One region of the Alteromonas sp. 76-1 genome, then DNA from elsewhere that is predicted to be linked to it. Evidence: predicted binding sites of a transcription regulator. Region 1 holds the regulator's gene; each other region holds the start of a gene.
What was found. Region 1 encodes sigma-54, which starts transcription at its own class of promoters, with help from an activator protein. Its sites were predicted from a motif close to GTTGGCACGNNNNTNGNNT; they were not measured.
Positions count from the first base shown of each region.

Region 2: a site for sigma-54 is predicted at 1,282-1,300, ahead of ALT761_RS12235 (BON domain-containing protein). Genes of this name have one in related genera too.
Region 3: a site for sigma-54 is predicted at 1,871-1,889, ahead of ALT761_RS12100 (DUF1328 domain-containing protein). Genes of this name have one in related genera too.

Region 1 is NZ_LR136958.1:859,032-862,165, forward strand. It holds gene ptsN (PTS IIA-like nitrogen regulatory protein PtsN) at 1-358, opposite strand, end outside; gene hpf (ribosome hibernation promoting factor) at 367-654, opposite strand; gene ALT761_RS03625 (RNA polymerase factor sigma-54) at 684-2,168, opposite strand; gene lptB (LPS export ABC transporter ATP-binding protein) at 2,244-2,969, opposite strand; gene lptA (lipopolysaccharide transport periplasmic protein LptA) at 2,972-3,134, opposite strand, start outside.
Region 2 is NZ_LR136958.1:2,822,571-2,825,704, reverse strand. It holds gene ALT761_RS12240 (endonuclease/exonuclease/phosphatase family protein) at 54-1,040, opposite strand; gene ALT761_RS12235 (BON domain-containing protein) at 1,335-1,946, shown strand; gene ALT761_RS12230 (hypothetical protein) at 2,317-2,679, shown strand; gene ALT761_RS12225 (DUF2891 domain-containing protein) at 2,723-3,134, opposite strand, start outside.
Region 3 is NZ_LR136958.1:2,788,735-2,791,868, forward strand. It holds gene ALT761_RS12080 (hypothetical protein) at 1-45, shown strand, start outside; gene ALT761_RS12085 (hypothetical protein) at 102-359, shown strand; gene ALT761_RS12090 (CC0125/CC1285 family lipoprotein) at 390-941, shown strand; gene yfbR (5'-deoxynucleotidase) at 1,022-1,675, opposite strand; gene ALT761_RS12100 (DUF1328 domain-containing protein) at 1,931-2,107, shown strand; gene ALT761_RS12105 (hypothetical protein) at 2,162-2,356, shown strand; gene ALT761_RS12110 (hypothetical protein) at 2,420-2,635, opposite strand; gene ALT761_RS12115 (DUF349 domain-containing protein) at 2,637-3,134, opposite strand, start outside.

The sequences.
Region 1 (3,134 bases):
CGGTAGCGAGTGTTTGTAAGTGACCTTCTGTTTTCTCTTCAGGCACCAACAAGGCAAAGAATATATCTACGGGCTGGTCGTCAAGCGCATCAAAATCGATGGCAGGGTGACTAGTTACAATAATGGCGATAACGTGTTCTAAACCCGGTAAACGACCATGAGGCAATGCAATGCCATTGCCAATCCCCGTACTTCCCATTCGTTCACGGGCAAGTAGGCTCGCTAGCACTGTGGCCTGATCGATGTCGGGATTATTCTTAGCGGCAATGTCGCTAATAATCTCAAGAATACGCTTTTTGCTATTACATTGAACCGCACACTCGGTGCGGTCCAAACTTACTATGGCTTGAATTTCCATACTAATATTTAGTGCTTTTTCAGCTTTTCCTTATGCTTGATAACTTGCCTGTCGAGTTTGTCGATCATGCTGTCTATCGCCGCATACATGTCTGTATTATGAGATGAAGCAAACACTTCTGCGCCGCTAAGGTGCATGGTGGCTTCGGCTTTTTGATTGAGTTTTTCGACGTTCAGGATGACATGCACATTAGATATGTGATCAAAGTGACGCTCTAGTTTGCTGAACTTAGTATCGACATAGCTACGCAAAGAGTCAGTAATTTCGACATGATGACCGGTAAGGTTGATTTGCATATTTCGTCTTCCTTAAATTATCAAGGCCTTTAGATAAGGCTTTTGCGTTGGTTTGACGGCGGAATCGATAACGATTCCCGGTATTTTGCTATTGTCCGCCGGGCTACTTTAATGCCTTGTTCGGCCAACAATTGAGCAATCTTGCTATCGCTTAATGGCTTGCTGGGCGTTTCCGCTGCCACAAGCTTTTTAATTAACGCGCGAATAGCGGTAGATGAACACTCACCACCAGATTCCGTTGCTACATGGCTAGAGAAGAAATACTTCAACTCGAAAATGCCACGAGGGGTATGCATATACTTTTGCGTGGTGACACGTGAAATGGTGGATTCATGCATATCTACCATTTCTGCGACATCATTTAGCACCATTGGTTTCATCATTTCTGGGCCGTGCTCGAAAAAGCCCATTTGTTGCTGCACAATACAGTTTGCTACTTTCATCAAGGTGTCGTTTCTTGACTCAAGGCTTTTTATAAACCACTTGGCTTCTTGCATATGCGAGCGAATAAATTGCGAATCGCTGCTGTTTTTAGAGCGTCGGCTCATGGCAGCGTATTGTTGATTTACGCTTAATTTTGGCAAGCTGTCGGGATTAAGTTCTACTACCCAACGGCCATTCTTTTTGTTTACCGAAACATCAGGAATAACGTATTCGGGTTCTTTAGTAATTAATGCACTGCCAGGACGAGGATTCAACGTTTGCAATAAGCGCATGGCTTCGCGAAGTTGATCTTCTTTCAAACGGCTCTTGCGCATTAACGTACGGTAATCTTTGCTGCTCAGCAGGTCTGAGTACTCATTAATAAGCTGTCTGGCTTCGGTGAGCCATGGCGTATCGTCTGAGAACTGGCGAAGCTGCACGAGCAAACATTCTTGCGGTGTACGTGAACCTGAACCAATAGGGTCGAACATTTGAATACGTTTTAGTACACATTCAACTTCGTCCATTTCTACCAACTCTTCAACATCGTCAGAGTTTACCGATTCTAAAATCTGTTCAATGGGTACGTTAAGGTAACCAGATTCATCAATGGAGTCGATAATGGCGGTAGCAATGGCGCGGTCTGTATCTGAAAACGGGGTTAAACGCATCTGCCAAAGCAAATGGTCTTGAATATTGTCGGTGGTTTCACCCTGAAACAGTTGGTCGTCATCATTATTCGATGGGCCAGGAGCGGGGGCAGAAGAGGCCGAGTAATACTCATCCCATGTGCTGTCGATTGGCAACTCGTCGGGAAGGTCGTTCTTTTCAAGCGCGTCACCAGCTTCCAACGAATCGCTAGATGCAGTGGGAGCCGCTTCCACAGAAGGGTCGTCACCATCCATGTTGTTTTTCTCAACCGGGTGGTCATCACCGCCTTCTTCAACTTCTAAAAGAGGGTTTGAGTCAAGTGCTTCCTGAATCTCTTGCTGCAGGTCGAGCGTAGACAACTGCAGCAGCTTGATTGCCTGCTGCAACTGCGGTGTCATGGTAAGTTGTTGACTGAACTTTAGCTGTAAAGATGGTTTCATCTACGTCTTATTTTTAAACTCTTGTTGTGAATATACCCGTGCTTAAAACTGAAAATGACAATTCGGTTACAGTAACTATAGCCTGAATTGTTCTCCTAGGTATACATCCCTTACTTTCTGATTACTTAAAACTTGTTCTGCCGTCCCTTGCGCGATGAGTTCGCCTTGGCTCACAATATACGCTTTCTCACACACATCCAGTGTTTCTCTTACGTTGTGATCGGTGATGAGGATTCCAATTCCTCTGTCACGAAGATGTTGAATGATCTTCTTTATATCATTAACCGATATAGGATCAACACCAGCAAATGGCTCATCAAGCAAAATAAATTGCGGATCGGCTGCTAATGCTCGTGCGATTTCTACTCGGCGGCGTTCACCACCGGATAAACTCATACCCGTACTATTACGTATATGGTTGATATTAAATTCATCAAGTAGCGCATCGGCTTCTTGTTCTTGTTCTGATGAACTTAACCCTTTACGGGTTTGCAAGATAGCCATGATGTTCTCAAACACCGTCAATTTTCTAAAAATAGAGGCTTCTTGCGGCAAATACCCAATACCGCGGCGAGCACGTTCGTGCATGGGCTCGTGAGTTAATTCGCTGTCATCAATACTGATTTTGCCCTTATCTAAGGGAACTAAGCCAACAATCATGTAGAAGGTAGTCGTTTTACCGGCACCATTAGGGCCGAGTAGTCCAACGATTTGCCCCGTCGATACTGATAAGCTTACATCGCGAACCACTTGACGTGCTTTATAAGCCTTTGCAAGGCTCTGTGCGCTCAACGTTGCCATGATTAGTTGTCGTCCGCCTTATCGTCTTCGTTATTCGATGACGCTTTACGTATTGCCTCAGGGGTAAATACGGTAGTGACTCTGCCACCTTCGCCGTCTTCGCCGCCTGTTGCAAGTAATTGTTCAGTGACCATGTCGAAGGTAATCTTGTCGCCTTGTACTTTA
Region 2 (3,134 bases), 2.0 Mb from region 1:
TGTAAGCCTTTTCAATATTAAGCCGCTTTATAGCGGCTTTTTACTTTCTGCATTCAGGCTTTTGGCTTTAGCTTCAATCGCGTTAGCAGCGGGTAGTGATCTGAGCCAATATCAGGCAGTTTTCTAATGTCTTCCAGCATAAAGTGACTCGAATGAAACACATGGTCCAATGGCCATTTAACTAGTGGGTAGTGGGCGTGAAACGTATTGAAAAATGCACGTCCTATTCTTGGGTCAAGCATACCGCTTATTTTCTTAAATTTTCTGGTAGTAGGCGACCATGCTACATCGTTCAAGTCTCCAGCTACTATTATAGGCCCGTCTTTTTTAGCTATTTCATGGCCTACCATTGTAAGTTCGACATCTCTGGGCCTAGCCGTTTTGTTCTCAGTGGGGCTAGGTGGCTTCGGATGAAGGAAGTAAAGCGTCACATCTTGTCCTTCCATATCGATAGTGACAAGCATGGAGGGCACATCATCTTCTACTAAATAGTTGAGCTTGGCCGTTTTCAGTGGGTATTTACTGTAAAGATGCATGCCATACAGGTTTTCCAAAGGGCAATGCTGCTGGTGAGGATGAGTTTCGTTTAATGCCGATAGGGCTATTTCCCAGCGCTTGTTAGATTCAAGAGTAACGACGAAGTCTGGATTGGTGTCACGCACATGCTTTAATAGCTTGTCGTAATCTTCATTGGGCATAAAGACATTGCTAGATAAAATACTAATACTCTCACCAGCATCTTGAGAAGATGCTTTAACCACTTCCTTTTTATAAAAGAAGGTATAAGGCAAGATCCAAATAGCCTGGTAAATCGCGCAGGCAATTAATCCAATATAAAGCAATGCGGTGATAAGCGTGTTAAAAGCGGAGAAATCCGATGGGTACATAACCCCTCGGGCAATCAACACTATCACCATTAAGCCAAGTAACTGTAGCCGTGGAAATTCCCATACCCTAACCAACCAATGCTTCGACGGGAGTGAAGGGGCTAAAGTGGCAGCGATAAGCAATATCGCCATGGTGTTCAGTAAAATATTCATTGTCGTTCCTGACTAAGTTGTTTTTTGCTTTGCTGTCTTGCTTGCGAACTCTTTAAACAAGACAAACTCGGCTATTGCTCGATTAATAATAAGTATATTGGTTAATGAATATTCAATTTTCGTTCCGGTTGGGCAAGATGTAAGTAAAAAATGCGCATAGGTCGAAAAGTTTGCAGAGATGTTAACAAGTGATAATTAGAGTGAAAGTGAATTAAGTTGTTATAAATCAGTCGGTTGCTGCGTTGGCTCGAGTTTCGCATTAGCTATTGTGAGTTTCAACAAAGGAGAACTGTTATGAAACGTACATTACTTTCTATACTTGTAGCGACCTCGATGACAACTGCAGCTTTTGCTGGTGACATGGAGACAGATAACAAATGGGAAAAAGGCGCTAAGGATGCGTGGATAGACGGCAAAGCCGAAGCAACACTACTATTCAACGGCAACCTTGATTCATTCGATATCAATACAGACGTAAACAACGGTAACGTTGTTCTGACAGGTAAAGTAGATCATTCAGTTGATAAGAAATTAGCAGAAGAGTTAGTTTCAAATATCGACGGTGTTGTGTCAGTAGACAACCAGCTTTCTATTGTTGAAGAGAAAGACATGGATAAAATGGCAAGCGACATGTCAGATGATGCTGAATCCGAATATGATGAGCAAACGGGCACGCTTACTGATGCCAAAATTGCTACTGTTATTAAAACTCGCCTATTAATGGATAGCGACATCTCTGGTTTCGACATTGATGTAGATGTTGAAGCCGGTAACGTTACACTAACGGGTAACGTAGACTCAGACGCCGAGCGTCAACTTGCTGTCGAAATAGCGAAAAACGCTTCAGATGTGAAAAATGTTGAAGATAATTTGCAAGTTATCACTGAAACAGCAATGAAACACTAAGCAGTTATTAGTGAGACGAAAGGGGCCAATTGGCCCCTTTTTTAATGTTTAACAAACCCTAGAATTCCATAATAACGCGATATATCGAGTTGTGAAGTGACATTTGCGCTTTTTTCGACATGCCGTTTTTTCGCAGCAACATGTAGTATTTTCCCATCCAGTTTACAACTTTTGTCTTACAACCTTTGACGAATTTTCTTTCTAACCCTTGATGCGTATACTCTTCGCGGTAATCAGGTAGCAGTAAGAAATTTGGAACACAATGTGCAATACAAGTTGTAATTAAGTTTTTAAGTTACAACGTGCAGTAGTCATTTAGAACCAACGCGTTCTTACATGGATAAAAGCAAGTTAGTATAAAAGGAAGTGAATGATGAAAGTATTAAATTGGTTAGTTTCAGGTGTGTTGATTTCACTGCTTATTGTACTTGCAGGTGTGTTAACAAATAACATGGCTTATGTAGGTAAAGCGAACGCTGATGATTCAAACAAAGCCCATCACGCCACTATCGTAAAAATAGAGCGCATACTTGCTCAGACCGAGTTCGATGTATCTCAGAAGCGAGATTTATTACGTAAAACACGTATTGAGTTTTACCTTGCAGAAGCAAAGCAGGCGGACTTACGTAATTGGACATTTAAGCGTGATGATTTAATCGACCGCGCAAAGAACATTTTAGTCCATCACCAAACACAGTTTACTTCAACAACTACAGAGTTTGCGAGCATCTAAGCTCGCCAACTCTGCTTCATTTAATCTAGTATTAGTAAGTGGTTTAAAGCCCGCGTTGGGTTTCCAGATAAGTAGCAAAGCTGCCAAGCCAGTGACTTCCCATATAATGCATATCGTTTATCACAGCATCGACTCCCGCTACCTTATGTGATTGTGCTGCACTGTTAATTGCTACAACACGCTTATCGTCTGACGGCAATGCAGAGGCAATACCTTCAAGCATCCATGCACGACTTAAATTTAAACCATCTAGATGCGCAAGTTTACCATCACTTTTATCCACTACAGTGGCTACGTTTATCCATGAACCATCGCCATCAATAGGAATGCTGGGTAAAAAAGCAGACAGCCATTTTGCATAACGCTCGCTTGAATATACTCGGCGCATCAAGTCAGCTTCTGCAACACACGGTGATAAGAAGTCCTGGCCTGATGGTTCGTAAGCTAGCGGGCAA
Region 3 (3,134 bases), 1.9 Mb from region 1:
AATCTAAAACGGCTTACCACATTAATGCAGTCTTTAACCAAGTAGTAGCAAACTCATTACGGCATTGCCGTCGGACAGCGTAAAACTAAGGAGCACTTATCATGAATATTTTTCTGAAAAAGAACTTAGAGGATATCAGGCAGTGTCAGCATAATTATTTAGCCCAAAAACATCATGCTGAAGAATCATTTGAGGAGGCTAAGCGAGATTGTCGTCTGCTTATGGGCAAACCTGAAGTATTATTAGGTATTGCTGCTGCTGGGGCTTACAAAGGTATCAATACTGACGCTCCAAAGAGCAAAAGAAATCAAGCTATTATGACTTTTGTGCGCACCACCGCACTTTCGTTCCTAAAATAATAGTCATTACAATTAATACTAGGAATTACCATGCGCTTACCAACAAAAATGAAAATAGCGGCTTTAGCATGCAGTTTATTTGTTACCGCTTGCACCACTACACCTGTTGCCTCGCCAACACCCTATAAATCGGCGGTCACTAAAGAAGGTTACGGGTATTCAAGCGTTCAACTAACTAACAACGAATACCGAGTATTATTCAAAGCTACAGATCGCACTCCAGCAGATGTTATCCAACAATTCGCATTACGCCGAGCCGCGGAACTCGCTAACAAACATAACTATGAATGGTTGGCTGTTATCAAAACCGACGTTGATAAAAAACCTGTCATGGCCAGAGCGGTAACCCACAGTACGGATGAGCCCCAACCATTTGCGACTAATCAGCAATGCACCATGTCAGGGTGTACCGAGGTGGCACAACCTGCACCAGGTCAAGGGCAGAACACGGTGACGCAGACACAGATTAACGACATTTATTTTTCTGTTCTGGTAAGAATGAGCAATACCCAAAGTAGTTTGGGAAAGAACGCTATATCTGTTTCAGAAATTCTCGCTGACCAAGTAGATAAGGTTAAGTAAGCGCGCTTCAAACAGAAATATTTTTTGATGAAATGACCGCCAAACGGCGGTCTTTTTGTTTACAGCGCATAATACTTTATTTAATTTTGCTCAGAATCTAAATGTAATGTGTTGGCTCGCTCTACCCAATCAAGATCTTTGGTTTGTTCATCCAAGGTCCCCTTGGCATCTTCTAAGAAAACCTTACAAAAGTACTCTACTGACTGAAACCTTTCTCGGTACTGCTTCAATTGCACTTCCATTTCGTACATGGCGTTTGAAAATTCTGAATTGGATTTCGACAACTCATAATCACATTTTAGGTACGCGCATAACACATCAGCGGCTTTAGCAAGTCGTACATGAATATCATCTTTATCTTGTTCTATTAAAGGCTGGTAACGCTTCTGTAGAGGCTCAGGCAAGGTTTGTATCAGCATTGCCTCAAACCTACGCTCGAGTTTTTTTATGGCCGCAGTAGTTTCTGGGTCGTGGTACTTTACAGGACTTGGAATATCACTCATACCAGCAATCTCGCTGCCTTCATGGAAAATAGCCATGGCAGCGACTCGATCGGGATCAACTGCTTCGTTGAACACGTCCGCAGCTATCGCACCTAACATGTGAGCGACCATAGAGGCTTCGTAGATGTGCGTAGACAACATCTCCTCTTGAAACTGTGCCATTAAAGGCCATCGCTTCACATTTCTTGCCCGTTGCATCAAACCTATAAATGCGGAGTGAGTTTTCGCCATTTTGCGCCCTTTAAAATTACCAGAGTTAAAAATTGATAGTAGCATTTGCACATCGGGAATGCTGCCTTGCTTCCTAAGCCCCCCGCTATGTAAAAAGTGCAAATGCTATGTAAACCTTGTTTAGCTAACGAAGACATTACCGCACAAAAGCAGTGAGATCTTACATCAAAGACATATAAATCATACACTTAACATTCAGGCACGGAGTTCGCATTAATAACTATGTCAGTAACGGAGCAAAAAGAGGATTTAGCTATGTTAGGTTGGGCAATTACTTTTTTCATTATCGCCATTATTGCAGCAGTTTTTGGTTTTGGCGGCATCGCAGGTGCAGCAACAGGTATCGCACAATTTTTATTCTTTGTGTTTATCGCCTTACTAGTCATTTCACTAGTCGCGAATGCCTTGCGCGGTCGGTCACCACGAGCATAGATTTAACACACATTTAGATATTTTTAGATACTTTTAGGAAACAGGAGAATGGACATGATCTCACAGAAATCATTATTGAAACTTTTAGCAGCTGGTACATTTGCACTAACACTTGCCGCATGCGGTGATAACAACGCAGAAGATGCAGGCGAAGAGCTAGACGAAATTGTAACAGATGCAGGCAACGCAGTAGAAGATGCTTGTGAAGATGTTAAAGAAGGCGCCGACGCCGAAGATAAAGACTGTTAATACTCGCTTTATCACGAGAAAAGCTGATGGACCTTGTCCATCAGCTTTTTTTTATACTTCTTTTTATACTTCTTCGCCGCCAAGCTCTCGCGCTAAATCGTCTAATTCTGATAGCGTTCTATCAAATTCATCTACCGCATACCGGTAAGATACCAACACGTGACGATCACTACGTCCAAACTTTACGACCAGTGAATCAACATCCATGTGTTTAACCGTGTTGATAAAACGATATGCCGTCATCTCACTGGCAAAACCAAATTCAACTTGGCTTTTCATCTTAAGCAACTACCTCTGGATTGTTATCCAATACATTTACTATACGTTCAAGTAAATGCGTTTCTTGGTCATTAACTTTCCCATGCGCAATCCAATCTTCTAGCAACTGCGCAGGAGATAGGCTCTCGCCCTTCTCTAGTTTCGCTGTCATCATGGTTAGCTGGACATTGGTTCGCATGCTGCTATCGCTCTCAGGGCTAGGCAAATCAGTAGCGGCTTCTAACGCCACGGTTAACCAATGTCGACTTTGTTGAACAGGTGTAGGTTTAGACAGTGCAGACTTCCATCGCTTTTTAAGCATGTCGGCATCATCATCACTGATGTTAGTAATGTCTCCTGCTCGCAGGCTCTCACTCAACACCGAAATAACCGATTGGGCACGTTGCTGTACCTTGCGAACCTGGCGCTGCTGAGCACGTATTTGCTGCTGCTTTTGAATACCGGTTATTTTCTTATCGAGTTTTGCACGCATTGCACCAGGCAACTCTTTCGCACGCGA